DNA from 3 places in the uncultured Virgibacillus sp. genome. Region 1 is predicted to be linked to each of the others. Evidence: riboswitches for the same ligand, from Rfam matches in the RefSeq annotation. Region 1 holds a riboswitch; each other region holds the start of a gene.

Region 1 (5,723 bases):
TATCTTTGTGGTACTAACATCAGTGGAGGAACAAAAATCCCCCATTTTACTTTATACGTCTTTCAGTAAGTAACATCACCCTCTAAACCATTCAGCAAACGATTCATCAACTCGGTGATCAAGGAGACTTTGACGTTTCTTCTCAGGAAGGAGACTTGCCTCCATCTATACAATAGGTTGTGGCCAGTCTCCTCTTCCTTTTCCTATTAAATAAAATATGCTACTACTAAGTACAAAGCTGCTGCAATACCTACGCCTATGGATACAATTTTTAATTTATACTGTGCATATTCGACAAGAGGAACTTCTAGAATAGATGCCGTTGTAATGGTAGTGTCGCCTAGCGGAGAGGTCATTGCTCCAAATGAACCGCTTGCAAATACGGCACCAACTGTCATCGGTAATGAAGCTCCTGTTGAAGTTGCCAGAGCAATCCCCAGTGGCATAAATATCCCCCATGTTCCAAAGGATGAACCTAGGAAATAGCTGACAGCTGAACCTACTAAAAAAACAATAGCTGGAATAGTAAATGCAGGAAGAAAACTGCCAATTGTCGCCTCGATAAATTTGGAAAACCCAAGGTCTTCTGCAACAAAAGATAAGGACCATACTAGTACCAGAAGAATAATTGCCTCCATGAGTTGGTTTCCACCATCATAAAAGTGGTAAATGGTTTCACTTAGTTTTTGGTCCCTTAACATATAGAAAATAAACGTGATGATGAGTGTAATAAATACGGCAAGTAAGATAACAAAGGTAGCATCCGCTTTTGCAAAGGCATTAAATATTCCGGTAGCTCCTTTTTCTACGCCGTTTTGCCATAATAAAAATAAGGTTAGACCAAGCAATAAAAACAAAGGAACAATTAAATTCCAAGGCTGCGCTTTCACCATGGATAGCTCTTTTTTAATTCCTATGCGGTGATGTTCATCTGTCTGTTGCATGTTTTGATCTTTGTTGGTTTGCTTTTTGCTGGGCTTGGACCAGAATGTCCTAATTAGTCCAATGATCAGCATTACAATTGCAAAAAAGTTAAATGGAATACTGTACAAAAATACTTGATAGGCATCTGCTTCCAGATTATGTTTTTGAATTCCCCCTTCAATAAGGGAAACCATGAAACCGACGAAAGCAGTGGCAGCTGGTAATAATACGATAACGGAACTGGTGGATACATCCATCGTGAACCCTACTTTCCAGTGAGACATGTTCACCTTTTTAAGTAAGGATTTTACCACGGGTCCAATCATCATTATTCGAAACATCGGCATCATAAATGTAAAAGGTAGGGTCAACCAGATGACAACTAGAAGTCCTCGTTCGGATTGAATTTTGTCACCAACCCACTCAGAAAATCCTTTAACTCCTCCAGAAATTTGCATCATACCAATCAATCCGCCAAATAAATATAAAAAGGCGATAATATTAATATTCCCTGGATCTGCCAATGTCGTTATGAGATAGTTTACGGCTTCTTTTGTTCCGTTTAATACGCTGAATTCTAACAGAAAAGCACCTACAAGGAGTCCCAGCACTAGTCCAGGAAGAAGTCTTTTTTGCCATATAGCTAAAGCAATAACAATAGTAAAGGGAATGAGGGAGAACCAGGTGTGATCCATCGTACAGCCTCCTCTAAATGGATGGTTTGATATCTAGTATAAGGTTGAAAAAATGAATAAAAGCTATAATTACCATTTGTAAAAAGTCGATTTTTCATACGTAGCTTTTGCAGAAAGACATAATCACTACATGCTTCCTCATAATAGGTGAATCTGTTGATTATTAGATGTCAATAAAGCTATTAGAAAGGGTGAAATGGACAGCAGTTATTAAATAGTGTGAGGAATCTTTTGCTATTTTTTAATAGAATTGCTATGATAGTTTTAATTATTTAAATAATTACATAATATTCTTATCTAGAGAGGTCGAGGGACTAGCCTGAAGACACCTCAGCAACCTGTTTTATAAATAAGGTGCTACTTCTAGCAAGTTTTATAAACTTGAAAGATGAGAAGGTGACGATGTATGTATACAAAAGAGCCCTTCTTAGCAGAAGGGTTCTTTTTAACGAGGCTGAGGCAAAACACACTTATTTACTCAAAATACGAATAATCATGTTATCAATAGGAGTATCATTCCAGCATCGTGAAATATACTCGCTTTCCGCGGGAACGGTCTCAGCTAACTTGGTAAGGAAAACGCTTTTTCTAGTGGATCTTCGGACTCGTGGTGTTACGGCCGGAGTCTCGCTTATTTCAGGTGCTAAATGAATGATTCTGATCAATACGAACGATAATTAATTTTCAACCAATCATTGTTCGTTTTTAATTGTTTCTTCATTCTTTTGTCTCAGCCTTTTTATAACTATAAAGGAGTGGATACATTGACAACAGCAGTAGAACGAATAGCACCTTTCAAAGGAGATCATGTAGGTAGCTTTCTAAGAACAGATCGTATCAAGCACGCGAGATCTCAATATGCTAAAGGAGAAATTAGTGAAAAACAACGAAGAGCAATTGAAGATGCAGAAATTATTAAGCTAGTAGAGAAACAAAAGGCAGCTGGGCTAATGGCTATAACCGATGGAGAACTTCGGCGTTCTTGGTGGCATTTCGACTTTTTAGAGAATTTAAGTGGTGTTGAGGGATTTGAGCCAAATAATGGCTTGAAATTTGCTGGAATTGAGACAAAAAAGCATTCCATTCATGTTACTGGAAAGGTGGAGTTTAATAAAGAGCATCCATTTCTCGCAGATTTTAAGTTTCTGAATGAAGTGGTAGGGAACCGTCATGTTGCCAAACAGACGATCCCAAGTCCGAACATGTTACTCGTTCGTGCTGGATTTGATACAGATATTTATCAAACAATCGAAGACCTTGTTCCAGATGTGATTATGGCTTATCAACAAGCAATTCAGGCATTTTATGATGCAGGTTGTCGTTACCTTCAGTTAGATGACACATCATGGGCATCCTTTCTATCAGAAGAAGGGATTTCCTCACTGCAAGCAAAGGGCATGAATCCAGAAAAACTAAGGGATATTTGCAAACGTGTGATTAATGAATCGATTGCTGAAAGGCCTAAAGATTTACTTATCACCATGCATATTTGTCGAGGCAATTATCGTTCCCATTATTTCAGTACAGGTTCTTATGATGCTGTTTCTGAAACCATTTTCGCTGGGTTGAATGTGGACGGGCTTTTCCTTGAATTTGATGACGAGCGATCTGGAGGTTTCGAGCCTTTATCCTATGTGAACAGAGATGATCTTTGTGTAGTCTTAGGATTAGTTACTTCTAAGTTCCCAGAGCTGGAAGATAAAGATGTTATTAAGAAACGTATTGCTGAAGCTGCTAACTACCTTCCGTATGAACAGCTCTGTCTTAGTCCGCAATGCGGTTTCGCTTCTACAGAAGAAGGTAATCTGATAACAGAAGAAGAGCAATGGAATAAGGTTAGACATGTAGTAGATATCGCTAAGGATGTGTGGAAGTAAGAAAGCATATTAGTAGCCGCTTATATTAAACCATTTTGAATGAATGAAGATAAAGTAACTCCGAATTACCTTTCGAGCATATCAGTATATTCGGAATGTAGTTGGGTGCTTTATCATTCATTTTTTTAAATGGTGATGTTACCTAACGAAAGGAAGGGTGCTTTGACCCGTTAATATTAGCAAAGTAAACAGAACTAGCTAAAAAAACAGCACACTCTGCTTGTATGTGATTAAATCTATAGGCAGTGATTATCTGTATGTTCGGATTGACGATAGTTTCGTTCTATTCTATCATTAAAGAAGTTTATAGAACGTGTGACCACTAGCGGAAGGAGAGAATTGCAATAAATCTTAATAATATAGGTAAGAAAATTAAGCAAATGCGCTTGCGTATGAAAAAAACACAACAGCAGGTAGCGGAAGCATGTGGAATCTCCAAAAGCCTTTTATCTAAAATTGAAAATGGACAGACAGCTTCAGCAATTGCCACTTTATCCAAAATTAGTGAAGAATTAGAAGTACCACTAACCTGGATTTTGGATGATCATGATGATCGAGATCTTGTTTTACTCCCTCATACAGAACGGCAATTTAAAGTAGGTGATGAGAATATGGGTTACTCCTATGAATTGCTGGCAAATCGTTCGCGGTTTACAGGAATTGAACCTACTATTGTTCATGTAACTCCTCGGGATATGAATGTCCGCGAAGAGACCTATACGCACTCCCAAGATGAGTTTATTTATATTTTAGAGGGAGCTATCCATTTACTTTATGAAGATGAGAAGCATTACATGGAAAAAGGAGATAGTGCTTTTTTTAAAGGAAATAAGTCACATTTATTTATTCCCGTTAATAATGAACCAGCGAGGGTACTAACAGTGTTTATCGATAATCATTTGTAATCAGACAAGGAGCTGTCCCAAAAGACAGCCTCCTCTTGAGCAACTGATTTGGCTGACCGACTCCTGTGGATGAATCCAATTATTTTAGGCTTTACACGGCAGCCACCCCAACAGGAGTATTCAAAGGTCTAGATTGCTGTATCAACATGTACTTTATGGAATATCTATTCTCTGGAAGAAATACATAGGAACTTTATTGGTTTGTCCGTATAATTATACCAATTATGTGGTGTTGAAGAATCTAAGAATATACAATCATATGGTTGTAAAATGGCTTCCTCATAATCAACTTCAATGGTAAGCGTGCCTTCTAACACATATAGAAACTCCTGTCCTTTGTGTGAAAAATTATTGCCTCGATTATCTCCTGGGTTAAGAATGATAAGATTCGGAACAAAAAGTGGGTTCTCCATTCCTCCGGTTAAATCCTTATAAATAAATCGATTTTCAGTTAAGTTTGCCATATCAACAATATTTCTTGTGATTGCTGATCGTGAGTTATCCATAGATGATGAGAAGAAATAACTTGGATTCACTCCAAGTGCTTCAGAAATTCGTTTTAAAGATAGAAGGGTAGCAGAAGTTTTGGAATGCTCCAATTGTGATAAAAAACTAATGGAAAGTCCGGTTTTTTCAGAAACTTGTTTTAGTGTTAACTTTTTTTGTTTTCGTAGGTTCTTCACTTTACTTCCAAGGTTTTGTGTGTGGTTCATGGTTTATTTCTCCCCTTATCCCAATTGATAACTTGTAGATATAAAAGATCAGCTTAGACTTTGTGAATATTTTGATAGTCCTTTTTGCCTAGTTTTATAGAATTGTATGAGAAAACAGTTGACGAAAAAGCAAAAAATATCTTATAATTTATTTAAACATAATTTAAGTAATACTTAAATAGTTTCGCTTTAAATTATTAGATAGTTTCGCTTTAAATTATTAGAAAATTTTCTTAGTTCAAATTTCACAACAGCTTTAGCTTTTAGAGTTTCTTCTGAGCATTAATGAACAACCCGTAACAGGCTAGCCATCTTATTGATTACAGTAATAGTTAAATTAATGAGCAATGTATACGCTTAAGGGTTGATTATTTTCATTGATGTTGAAAACGTTTTCAATAATTGGAAACTAGTAAACTATATTTAGGAGGTTTTTATACATGGTCGTACCTTATACACATGAACCCTTTACAGATTTTACGGTGGAAGAGAATAGACAGCAAATGCTAGCTGCATTGAAAAAGGTAGAGAAGGATTTAGGTAAGGAATACCCATTAATTATTGGTGGTGAACGTATTACAACAGAGGAAAAAATCGTTTCTGTTAATC
Region 2 (5,723 bases), on a different contig from region 1:
TAATTTGCTCCAGATGCGTCTATCTGCCCCTGAATCGTTTCAACGGCTTCATCCAAGACATCTTTCACTGGTTCCCCTTTAGAGATAAAATTTAATGCATCATTAATTGGGTCCCAAACTTGCTGCATAGCAGGAACACTTGGCATAGGTTCACCATACTGCGTTTGTTCCGCAAATGCTGAAAAGATCGAATCATCCGCAATTACTGGATCTTCCATCGCATCATCACGAGCAGGAATCTCTCCAGCAACATCGTAATAAATCATCGAATTTTCATAGTTGGTAATATAAGCCATTAAGTGCTCTGCCCACTCCTTATTCTCGGAATAATAAGACAACATATAGGATTTAACTCCTACAAATGACTTCGGATTTTCTCCATTCTCTAAAACAGGTAATGGAGCTGCACCCAGGTCATCACCTAAAGCTTCCGAGTATTCTCGTACCATCCAAGGTCCATTGATAACAGTTGAAACTTTTCCTTCTTGGAATAAACCATTCATAATATCTGGAGTCAGATCTTGAGGAATATAGTTATTATCAAACCATTTTTGTACAAGTTCCCCTCCTTTTACAGATCCTTCATTAGCTAATCCAATATCTGAAATATCATAGTTACCAGCTTCATTCCTAAAAACATATGCTCCATTTCCAGAAAAGAAAGGATAAACAAAATAGAAGTTAGCTGCTTCCATTAAGAATCCAAATTCATCACTACTTGTATCTGTATCTCTCTCCGCAATTGACATAATATCTTGCATTGTTTCCGGTGTCTGTTCTACTAACGATTTATTATAGAACATTGCATACGTCTCAATGACGGCAGGATATCCCCAATAGTTATCTTCATACTGTACAGCTTGTAAAGCGGTATCTGTGTAATCGCTTTCTTTATTTCCGAAATTGACTGGTTCTACTAATCCCCTAAGTACTAAATCACCAATTCTATCATGTGGTTGAAAAATGATATCAGGTCCGTTCCCAGCAGGTCCTTCCACGTCCAGTTTTTCAACCTGCTCCAACATATCCACTGGAACCATGTCTACTTTAATACCTGTTTCTTCCGTATAATTTTTCGTAATTTGCTTAACTGCTTCTTGTTGTTTTTCCTCTGCATTCACCCAAAGTTTCAGAGAATCTGGTTTTTCCGGCATTTCATTCTCTGCGGCTTTCCCATCGTTGCTAGAGTCTTCCTTTGGTTGATCTGGTCCACAAGCGACTAGAATCCCAGCCACTACTACCAATACAAATAAATAAATGAAGCTTTTTTTCACCCTGTACTCCTCCTAAATTTATTAATTTGAAAGATTGCATTTTTAATGAAAACGTTTGCGCAATCTTTGTATATTAATTATACAGATTCTCTTTAAAAACACAACTGAAATTTAGAAACTTCATATTATTTACTCTTCTAATAATATAGCGCTTACATTATTAAATAAATAATGTTAAGATAATCGATAAAGTGAATCTTCAACCTGTTGGGGTTTTGTTTATCCCCCGCTTCCCTATATTGTTTTCATTTTATTGGTTGAAGTGTGGTCTTATCGTCAGTTATATATGGGATAAACATTCCTTAAATTTTCGTCTTATTTTTAAAATAGCGCAAACGATTGTACAAAGGAGGAGAAAAATGCACAAAGAAGCTATCTATCACCGACCAAAAAATAATTTCGCCTATGCATATGACTGTGATACATTACATATTTTCTTGCAAACAAAAAAGAGTGATATACAATCCATTGATCTTATCCATGGTGATCCTTATGATTGGATAGATGGTCAATGGCAGACAACCATAAAACCGATGGAAAAATCAGGCTCTACTCATTTCCATGATTTTTGGTTTACACAAGTAAAACCTACATTCCGAAGAATGCGTTATGCTTTCATTTGTTCTGACGATGAAGAATCCTATATTTACAGTGAGGGAGGATTTTTTACACATCCTCCTAAAGACATAGCTCATTATTTTTGTTTTCCATACTTGAACAAAACAGATGTTTTCAACCCACCTGACTGGGTTAAGAAAACAATATGGTACCAGATATTCCCTGAACGTTTTGCAAATGATAATGAGAAATTAAATCCTAAGGGAAGTTTACCTTGGAATTCAACCTGCCCTAGCCCCACTAATTTTTTTGGAGGAGATTTCCAAGGAATAATTAACCACCTTGACTATTTAGAAGCATTAGGAATTAATGGAATATACTTGACACCGATTTTTAAAGCGCACTCAAATCATAAGTACGATACGATAGATTACATGGAAATTGATCCACAATTTGGAGACAAGAAGCTGTTTCGTGAATTGGTTAAAAAATGTCATCAGCGGGGCATAAAAATAATGCTCGATGCTGTCTTTAATCATAGTGGATTTTACTTTCCTCCGTTCCAGGATGTACTAGAAAAACAGGAGCAATCAAGTTATACGGATTGGTTTCATATAAAAGATTTTCCTATCCGTACGGAACCAGTACCAAATTACGATACGTTTGCTTTTGTATCGACAATGCCCAAATTAAATACAGAAAACGCTGCAGTACGAAATTATTTATTACAAGTGGCTCGTTATTGGATAAAGGAATTCGACATTGATGGCTGGCGCTTAGACGTTGCTAATGAAATTGACCATTCTTTCTGGAGAGACTTCCGTCGTACAGTTAAAGAGGCCAAACCAGATGCCTATATTTTAGGTGAGATTTGGCATGATTCAATGCCTTGGCTACATGGAGACCAATTTGATGCAGTTATGAATTATCCATTTACAAACAGTGTCATTGATTTTTTTGGCAAAAATGAAATAAAAGCATCTGACTTTACAGCGTCAATTTCAACATTACTGCATATGTACCCACGAAATATTAATGAAGTAGCCTTTAATCTCTTGGATAGTCATGACACGCCTCGCGTGTTAACATTAGCAAATGGTAATGTAGAAAAAGTAAAATTAATGTATTTATTTCAACTATCATTTGCGGGAACACCCTGCATTTATTACGGTGATGAAATTGGCATGCAAGGTGGTGAAGATCCTGGATGTCGCTCATGTATGGAATGGAACACCAACAGGCAAAATCTTGAACTATTTCAATTCATTCAAACACTCATCACATTGCGAAAAACAGATCCCCTTTTTGGCAATTATGGTAATTTCAGATTTATTTATGATGATAATGAAGCAAATCTTATTTGCTATGAAAAAAGGAATATAAATAGGTGCCTAGTTTTTATTTTACACGCAGGAAAAATGAAAACAAAGCTTAGCATCCATTCTATCATGGACGAGACTAAATCTATTAGTGAATGGTTCCTATCAAAACAAGGAATGATCAGGAAAGCATTGGATTCTAAAACCGATCCATTAATAATACAGCCACTTAGCTATCGTATTTTTGAAATGTAATAATTTTTTAAAATTTTCTCTTGACAGTCTATTTACTTTCTAAGATAATGAGTACAATCAAAACTTCATAATTTACCTATCGAGAGTCAGGGGAGGAAACTGGTCCATTGATCCTGCGGCAACCATACTCATTCAAAAAGAGTAATACGGTGCTAAATCCAGCAAACGAAAGTTGTTTGAAAGATGGGAACTGTAATGTATAAGCCAATCAAACCTCTTTCAATCTGAAAAGAGGTTTTTATTTTTTTCTCTAACTATTTTGGTGATTTAAAAGGAGGGATCAGATGGCACAGATCGATGATACGAAAATAAACGATATTATTTCAGCAATTCAAAGGGTCGAGTTTGGATCATTAGTAATTACGGTTCATGAAGGAGAGGTTACACAAATTGACACAACGGAGAAAAAACGCTATCCATTAAAACCAAAAGTAAAGAGAAAGTGATAGGAAAATAATTCTTTCACTTCTTTCATTATTACTCCACTTTGTTCGTATGTTGCGCTTATTGGAACACCAATGGCCATATTTGCAAAGTCGAAGTAAAGCTACTTAAATAACTTTCGCTTATGCTGATTAGACGACTAAAGGCACCCACTTGAAGAAGAATATATTCTTCGTATTAGTAGGGTGTCTTTTTTTAAATAAAAATTGGAAAGGAGTGTGATGAGAGATGGATTTATTAACTGAATTAGATAGAAGAATCCTTATTGGTGATGGTGCAATGGGGTCTTTACTTTATTCCTATGGAGTGGATCACTGCTTTGAAGAATTAAATCTTACATTAGAAGAACAAATTGCACAAATTCACCAAGCATATATTCATGCTGGTGCTGATTTAATTCAAACAAATACGTATGGTGCCAATTATATTAAGCTCGCCAGATATGGATTAGAGGATCAAGTAAAAAAAATCAATACAGCCGCTATAAAAATAGCAAAGCAAACGGCTAGTGAGGATGTATTTGTGCTTGGAACGATTGGTGGTATACATGGTACACAAACACTTCAAGCCACGAATGATGAAATTAAGAGAAGCTTTAGAGAACAGTTATATTGTTTACTATTGGAGGGGGTAGACGGTCTAATCTTAGAAACCTACTACGATCTAGAAGAGTTGACAACTGTACTTGAAATAGCTAGAGAAGAGACAGCGCTACCAATTATAGCGAATGTATCCATGCATGAGGCAGGTATACTACAAAACGGCATCCCTTTACCAGAGGCATTACAACGGTTACAAAACACAGGAGCAGATATTGTCGGAATTAATTGCCGCTTAGGTCCATTTCATATGCTTGATTCTTTAAAGGAGGTCCCTTTACTAGAAAGGTCATTTCTTGCAGCTTATCCAAATGCTAGTCTTCCTGCATATCGTGACGGAAAACTTATCTATGAAAATGAGCCAGATTATTTTAAAAGCTGTGCCAAAGATTTTCGTAATGAAGGGGTAAGGCTTCTTGGAGGATGTTGTGGAACAACTCCCGCCCATATTCAAGCAATTGCAGAGGGCGTTAAAGATTTAGAGCCGTTACAGGAAAAAGAAGTAATTCCTAAAGCAGAACCGATTGAAATTCGTAATAGTCCAATAGATAAAGAGCCCCGCTTAATAGATATGGTAAAGCAAAGACATTCTATTATCGTTGAATTCGACGCACCGAAACACTTAGATACGGAGGAGTATTTGGAAGGGATTAGAGCTTTAGATAAAGCAGGTATTGATGCAATTACACTTGCTGACAATTCATTGGCAACACCTAGAATCAGCAATATAGCAATCGCTGCAAAAATCAAACAGGAAATCGGTATCAAACCACTCGTGCATTTAACTTGTAGAGATCGCAATTTAATCGGATTGCAATCACATCTAATGGGATTACATGCACTTGAGATCAATGAAATCCTAGCCATTACTGGAGACCCTACTAAAATAGGAGATTTCCCTGGGGCAACATCGGTTTTCGACCTAACATCACTTGACTTAATTAAACTCATAAAACAATTTAATCAAGGTTTGTCATTCTCTGGTAAATCACTTAGACAACCTACTAAGTTTCAAGTTGGTGCGGCCTTTAATCCCAATGTTGCAAGACTAGATAAAGCTGTTAAGAGAATGGAAAGAAAAATAGATCGAGGTGCTGATTACTTTCTAACACAACCAATATACAGTAAAGAAAAAATTATCGAGCTTGCCGAAGAAACACATCATATAGATAAGCCAATATATGTAGGCATTATGCCATTGACATCAACCAAAAATGCAGAATTCCTGCACAATGAAGTACCAGGAATTAAAATGCCAGAAATTATTCGGCAAC
Region 3 (5,723 bases), on a different contig from region 1:
ACGGATGGTTATTCTTTTCATGCTGTTCTCTCCTTATTTTTAAATACGTTACTTAACGATAAATGCTTTAAAAAATAGCTAGAAAAAAGCGTTCAAATTAATAGTCATTACCGACGTCTAATTTTTTTAGAAATGAAATTGCCTGTAGATTGTAAGCCTTGAACCATAATAACGAGAATCCCTACGGTGATAATCATAACCAATGTATCAAAGCGTTGATATCCGTAAGTAATAGCTAAGTCGCCAAGGCCTCCACCCCCTACTGCACCTGCCATGGCAGATGCACCTACGAGTCCAATGGTGGCAATCGTAATACCCAATAACAAGGAGCTAAGCGCTTCTGGAATAAGGAAGCGCATAATTATCTGTTTAGGTGTTGCACCCATAGCCTGTGCTGCCTCCATCACACCTGGATCAACCTCTAGTAGTGAATTTTCTATTAATCGAGCAATATATGGGCCAGCATATAAAATCATTGGAACAATAGCTGCCGCAGTTCCAATTGAAGTTCCAACTACCAAACGAGTAAATGGTATGACAGCAACCATTAAGATAATAAACGGAATAGATCGGAACACATTTATAATGGCATTTAATACGGTAAAAACTGCTTTATTTTCCCATAAATGACCTTTTCTTGTGACAACAAGTAAAATCCCTAAGATTAGACCAATTACAAACGAAAAAAGCAAGGAAACGCCAACCATTACAATAGTCTCCCATAATGCTTCCACAATTTGTTGACCATTAACTAACATCTGCTAGCACCTCCTTTACCGTTACCTTCTGTTGGTGAATATGCATGATAGCACGATTTATTTCATTTTCATCACCATCTAGTTTGACGATTAAATTGCCAAATGGTGTTCCCTGTAGCTCCGTAATACTGCCAAATAACACATTTACATCAACCGCATATTGCTTAGCAATTTCTGATAATAGCGGTCGTCCCGTCGATGCCCCAAGGAATACAATTCGATAAATTTTCTGACGTTGATCCCGCACTTTTAACAGCTCATATACGGATCTAGGAATATCATCATGCATCACAGACCGTACAAATTTATGTGCAATCTCTGTCTTTGGCTGTGCAAACACTTCGAATACGGAACCTGCTTCTACTACTTTCCCCTCATCCAATACCGCTACCTTATCGCAAATCTCGCGAATAACCCCCATTTCATGCGTAATAATCAAAATGGTTAGGTTATATTCTTCATTTATCTTCTTTAGCAGCTGTAAAATTGATTTCGTAGTTTCTGGATCTAGTGCTGAAGTTGCTTCGTCACATAATAATACCTTTGGCTTCGTAGCAAGGGCACGAGCAATTCCTACACGCTGCTTTTGTCCACCAGATAGTTGATCTGGATAATTATCTGCTTTATCTTTTAATCCAACAAACTCTAGTAGTTCTATAACCCGACGCTTCACTTCATCTTTTGGTACATTAGCAAGTAATAACGGCATCGCTACATTTGCGAATACTGTTTTAGCATTTAATAAATTAAAATGCTGAAAAATCATCCCGATGCTTCGTTTAGCTTCACGTAGATCCTTTGGAGAAAGGCTTAGCAAATCTTGATTATTAACCGTTACTTTTCCCGAAGAGGGACGTTCTAATAGGTTCACACAACGAATAAGGGAACTTTTCCCAGCACCACTAAAACCGATAACACCAAATATTTCACCTTTTTCAATGTGCAAATTCACATCGTCTAATGCCTTTATTTGTTGTTGCTTTCCATTATAAATTTTACTTACACGTTCAAATGTAATCATGATGTATCACTCCTTTATGTCTATACTAAAAATGCCTCTTCAGTTAAGAAGAGGCATCCATATACTATCCTCTTCTTATCTTTCAAGCTCTTAGCTTGCTGGATTTGGCACAGTACTTCATAGAGTCTGTTGCCGAGGTTTCAAAGGGCCAGTCCCTCCACCTCTCTGGATAAGAAGTTACGCTATAAAATTTTGTCCCGAATAAAAAAATCCCTCCTTGTTTGTAAGAAGAGATTTCCATATCTATTGGCGCTCTCTTCTTATTTTCCAAGCACAAATGACTTGTTGGATTTGGCACAGTACTTTGTAAAGTCCGCTGCCGAGGCTTCAAAGGGCCAATTCCCTCCACCTCTCTGAATAAGAAGTTTATATTTTGTAATTGATATATACAATACTACGCTTGCGACATCCTGTCAATTACTATTTGAAAATTTTTTATAAACCTGTCATTTATTTTTCTAACCGTTTATTGCTTTCCTAAAAAAATTCTGTATAATTAGTCATAGTGATAATGATTCTCATTATCATCAATGGCGAAGGAGGTAATTATAATATGCAACATTTAGATATTACAGATGTAACTATTGTTGGTGGTGGACCAGCAGGTTTATATGCATCTTTTTATAGTGGCATGAGGGATTTATCAACTCGTATTATAGAATATCAACCAAAGCTTGGTGGTAAGGTACACGTATATCCAGAGAAAATGATTTGGGATGTAGGTGGATTAACTCCTGTAACTGGAGCTACCTTAATTGATCAAATGGCAGAGCAAGCATTGACATTCGATCCTGAAGTCATTCTCAACGAAAAAGTTACAAAAATAGAGAAAAATGAAGATAACCTATTTGTATTAACTTCCCATTCTGGTAATCAATATTTAAGTAAAACAGTAATTCTTGCAGTTGGTGGCGGTATATTAAATCCAATTAAAATTGATATTGAAGGTGCAGATCGATTTGAGGTAACAAATCTGCATTATACCGTACAAAGTCTTGAGCATTTCAAAAATAAAAACATTATCATATCTGGTGGGGGAAACTCAGCCATTGATTGGGCTAACGAATTAGAACCAATAGCTAAGCAGCTACATATGGTGCATCGTAAAAATGAATTTACAGGACATGAAGCACATATTTCGCAAATCATGAATTCTACAGCTAACATCCATTTTAATTCAACCATTGAGAAGTTGCATGCTAATGCACAAGGCGATCAAATCGAAGCCGTGGAAATACGAAACCACGAGACAAATCAAGAAGAAGAAGTGAAAACAGATGCGCTTATCATTAGCTATGGCTATGAACGAGAATTAACGTTTATTAAAGAAAGCCCTTTAAATATTGAAATAGAAAGGGATTTCTTTGTAAAAGGAACCTCGAAATCAGCTACTTCCATTGAAGGTCTTTATGCAGCTGGTGATATCTTATCGTTTGATGGGAAGGTACACTTAATTGCTGGAGCATTTGTAGATGCAGCGAATGCCGTTAATCAAGCAAAACTATTATTAGAACCTGATGCAACAGCAAAAGCAAGGGTATCTTCACATAACGATAAATTTAATTCAAGAAATAAAGCGCTATTAAGGCATCTATATCAAAAATCATAAGCTAAGGAGATTGAAAATGATTAAAAAATTGCGCTTACCAGTTTTTCTAGTTATTCTTGCTGTCTTCTTATCAGCATGTGGTGGTAATAATAGCTCAGAAGAAGAATCAGAAAATCAAGATAGCAATGAAGATAATAATAAACAAGAAGAAATGCGTAGTTTTGAAACCGCTAAAGGGAATGTCGATATACCAGTTAAACCAAAACGAATTGTCACCGACTACTACGGGGGCGAACTACTGTCCGTAGGTGCAAACGTAGTAGGTGCTGAACCAACAGCATTTGATAATCCATTTATATCAGATTTATTAAAGGATGCAACAGATGTTGGCTATCCACTCAATGAAGAAAAAGTATTATCGCTAAAACCGGATCTAATCGTCGTTATGTATGATGATAATTACGAGGCATTATCTAAGATCGCTCCAACCATTCATATCCCATACGGTACTACATCTGATGTAGAAGAAACCGTTAAGCTATTCGGTGACATCACAGGTAAGCCGGATCAAGCAGAAGCATTCCTCACTGACTTTCATAAAAAAGGAGAGGAAGGTCGTAAAAAATTAGAGGGTGTTATCGAGCCGGATGAAACATTTGGCATTTATGAGCTTACAAACAAAGGGGAATTGTGGACCTTTGGTGATAATTCAGGTAGAGGTGGACAAGCCTTGTATAATGCGCTCAAATTAAAGATGCCAGAGAAGAACAGTGAAGGAGAAAGTACGAAACAGCTTTCTCTAGAGGTACTCCCTGACTATGCAGCTAATTATATGTTCTTAACCACGTATGACCCTGAAAATGAAGGGACAGCTTTACAAGACTTGAAAGATTCTGCTGTTTGGAAAAATTTACAAGCTCATAAACAAGATCAAATCTTCTATAATGACTTTGATATTTTTTATCGTTACGACCCAATTGCAGTAAAGAAACAAATTGATTTATTCGTTGAGATGATTATCGAACGTAAAGAAAATCAGTAATCAAGTAAAACAAACTACTTGTTGGTCACTTACCAGCAAGTAGTTTGTTTAATATAAAGATGGACTACTCCAAGATTTCTAGTATTTCTCTGTTTTCCATGTGAAAAACGTATTTACTTTCCTCATGGCTTTGGATAAATGCTTAGCTCAAAGAAACCGACGATAACAATACAAAATGCGGTAAATACATAAATACTGAATGCTAACAAGGTAAAGGTTTTTTTAAAATTTATTCTTGTTAAACTAATTAAACCAAAAAGTGTACCAAGAAAGGGTAGTACACCAAAGAAGATATTCGTAAGTCCCGCAACTTCACCGAAGGTTAGTAAAAAAATATTTAAATAGGCTAATGTAAGCAATGCACATATAAAAGACGCGATACCAAATTTCGTTTCTCTTAATTTTAGTCGTTTCTTTTTTTCTTTTCTATGAAATAAACTTACCAATTCCATAATCGCACCTCCCCTATATGAATCGCTCGAATTGCTTCATTTTCTTGTAGTTTTAATATCTCTTTTGTAGGTCCTGTAAGTACCCCGGCATAAACATGAATCCCATGGTTCATTAAATAACTAATCCGATCATTCAGCTCTAATGATTTTGCATGGGAAATGGCTACCGCTTGCTCTTCATATTTTTCTAGTAAATGAAGACTATCTAAGAATTGTGCTTCATTTGATTTTGAATTATTGTACGGTGACCAAGCATCAGGATCTGTTTGGGCAGGATAACCGATTGGCGCCAGATATCTTCCTTCTAGATCTTTACCTGTGGATTCTAAACCAGTATCTATAGCATACCATCGCCATTCCACATCCATTCCATCTACGATGTCTGGCATTTCATCTGGGTTTGTAAGTTTATTTAGTGAGACATATATTTCAGAAACAGTTCCTTCTGGCAGTTTTTCAAGTGTATCCCAAGCTGTATTATCTCGATTCGTAATCGTTGCTTTAGGGTGATATAGTTTTTTTGTATCAAAATATGGGATTCGCTCTTTCGGAGATTCTGTAATATAGTTTCGTACTGGCATTTTTGCATCATCGAATAGATATTTGACCTGCCACTCCCCTTGCTTTATATCCTTTTTGCCAATTCGTTTGAAAAGATCCATCTGAACTTGAAAATGAAATAAATTAATCTGCTCCTCTATCTCCATTTCTTCAAGACTAACATTTGGCTCCGTGACGTAAACTGTATTAATTGCAACATCTATAAGTTCTTCAGCCTTATTATTCACGCCATAGTACAGATAACTAGCTATCACCATAATAGGGTATATGAGTAATAGGATCATAACAACATAGGCTACTAAGGAAAATTTAGCATGCCGAATACTACTGTTTAGAATTT

Evidence for each region. Region 1 has a riboswitch for S-adenosylmethionine ahead of Q1A47_RS15875 (5-methyltetrahydropteroyltriglutamate--homocysteine S-methyltransferase). Riboswitches for the same ligand answer to the same signal wherever they lie in the genome.
Region 2: it holds a riboswitch for S-adenosylmethionine, as region 1 does, so the genes downstream of both, Q1A47_RS06420 (YezD family protein) here and Q1A47_RS15875 (5-methyltetrahydropteroyltriglutamate--homocysteine S-methyltransferase) in region 1, are expected to answer to the same signal.
Region 3: it holds a riboswitch for S-adenosylmethionine, as region 1 does, so the genes downstream of both, Q1A47_RS12115 (methionine ABC transporter ATP-binding protein) here and Q1A47_RS15875 (5-methyltetrahydropteroyltriglutamate--homocysteine S-methyltransferase) in region 1, are expected to answer to the same signal.

The regions. Positions count from the first base shown of each region.
Region 1 covers NZ_CANMAB010000086.1:4,123-9,845, reverse strand. The annotation lists gene Q1A47_RS15885 (hypothetical protein) at 1-20, opposite strand, end outside; gene Q1A47_RS15880 (Na+/H+ antiporter NhaC family protein) at 207-1,619, opposite strand; SAM riboswitch class I at 1,910-2,014, shown strand; gene Q1A47_RS15875 (5-methyltetrahydropteroyltriglutamate--homocysteine S-methyltransferase) at 2,384-3,496, shown strand; gene Q1A47_RS15870 (XRE family transcriptional regulator) at 3,835-4,401, shown strand; gene Q1A47_RS15865 (helix-turn-helix domain-containing protein) at 4,566-5,114, opposite strand; gene pruA (L-glutamate gamma-semialdehyde dehydrogenase) at 5,555-5,723, shown strand, end outside.
Region 2 covers NZ_CANMAB010000019.1:14,807-20,529, reverse strand. The annotation lists gene Q1A47_RS06430 (extracellular solute-binding protein) at 1-1,274, opposite strand, end outside; gene Q1A47_RS06425 (glycoside hydrolase family 13 protein) at 1,634-3,406, shown strand; SAM riboswitch class I at 3,480-3,596, shown strand; gene Q1A47_RS06420 (YezD family protein) at 3,691-3,852, shown strand; gene Q1A47_RS06415 (bifunctional homocysteine S-methyltransferase/methylenetetrahydrofolate reductase) at 4,079-5,723, shown strand, end outside.
Region 3 covers NZ_CANMAB010000052.1:1,059-6,781, reverse strand. The annotation lists gene Q1A47_RS12125 (MetQ/NlpA family ABC transporter substrate-binding protein) at 1-21, opposite strand, end outside; gene Q1A47_RS12120 (methionine ABC transporter permease) at 108-758, opposite strand; gene Q1A47_RS12115 (methionine ABC transporter ATP-binding protein) at 748-1,779, opposite strand; SAM riboswitch class I at 1,852-1,955, opposite strand; SAM riboswitch class I at 2,037-2,143, opposite strand; gene Q1A47_RS12110 (NAD(P)/FAD-dependent oxidoreductase) at 2,333-3,388, shown strand; gene Q1A47_RS12105 (ABC transporter substrate-binding protein) at 3,405-4,370, shown strand; gene Q1A47_RS12100 (hypothetical protein) at 4,493-4,822, opposite strand; gene Q1A47_RS12095 (anti-sigma factor) at 4,810-5,723, opposite strand, start outside.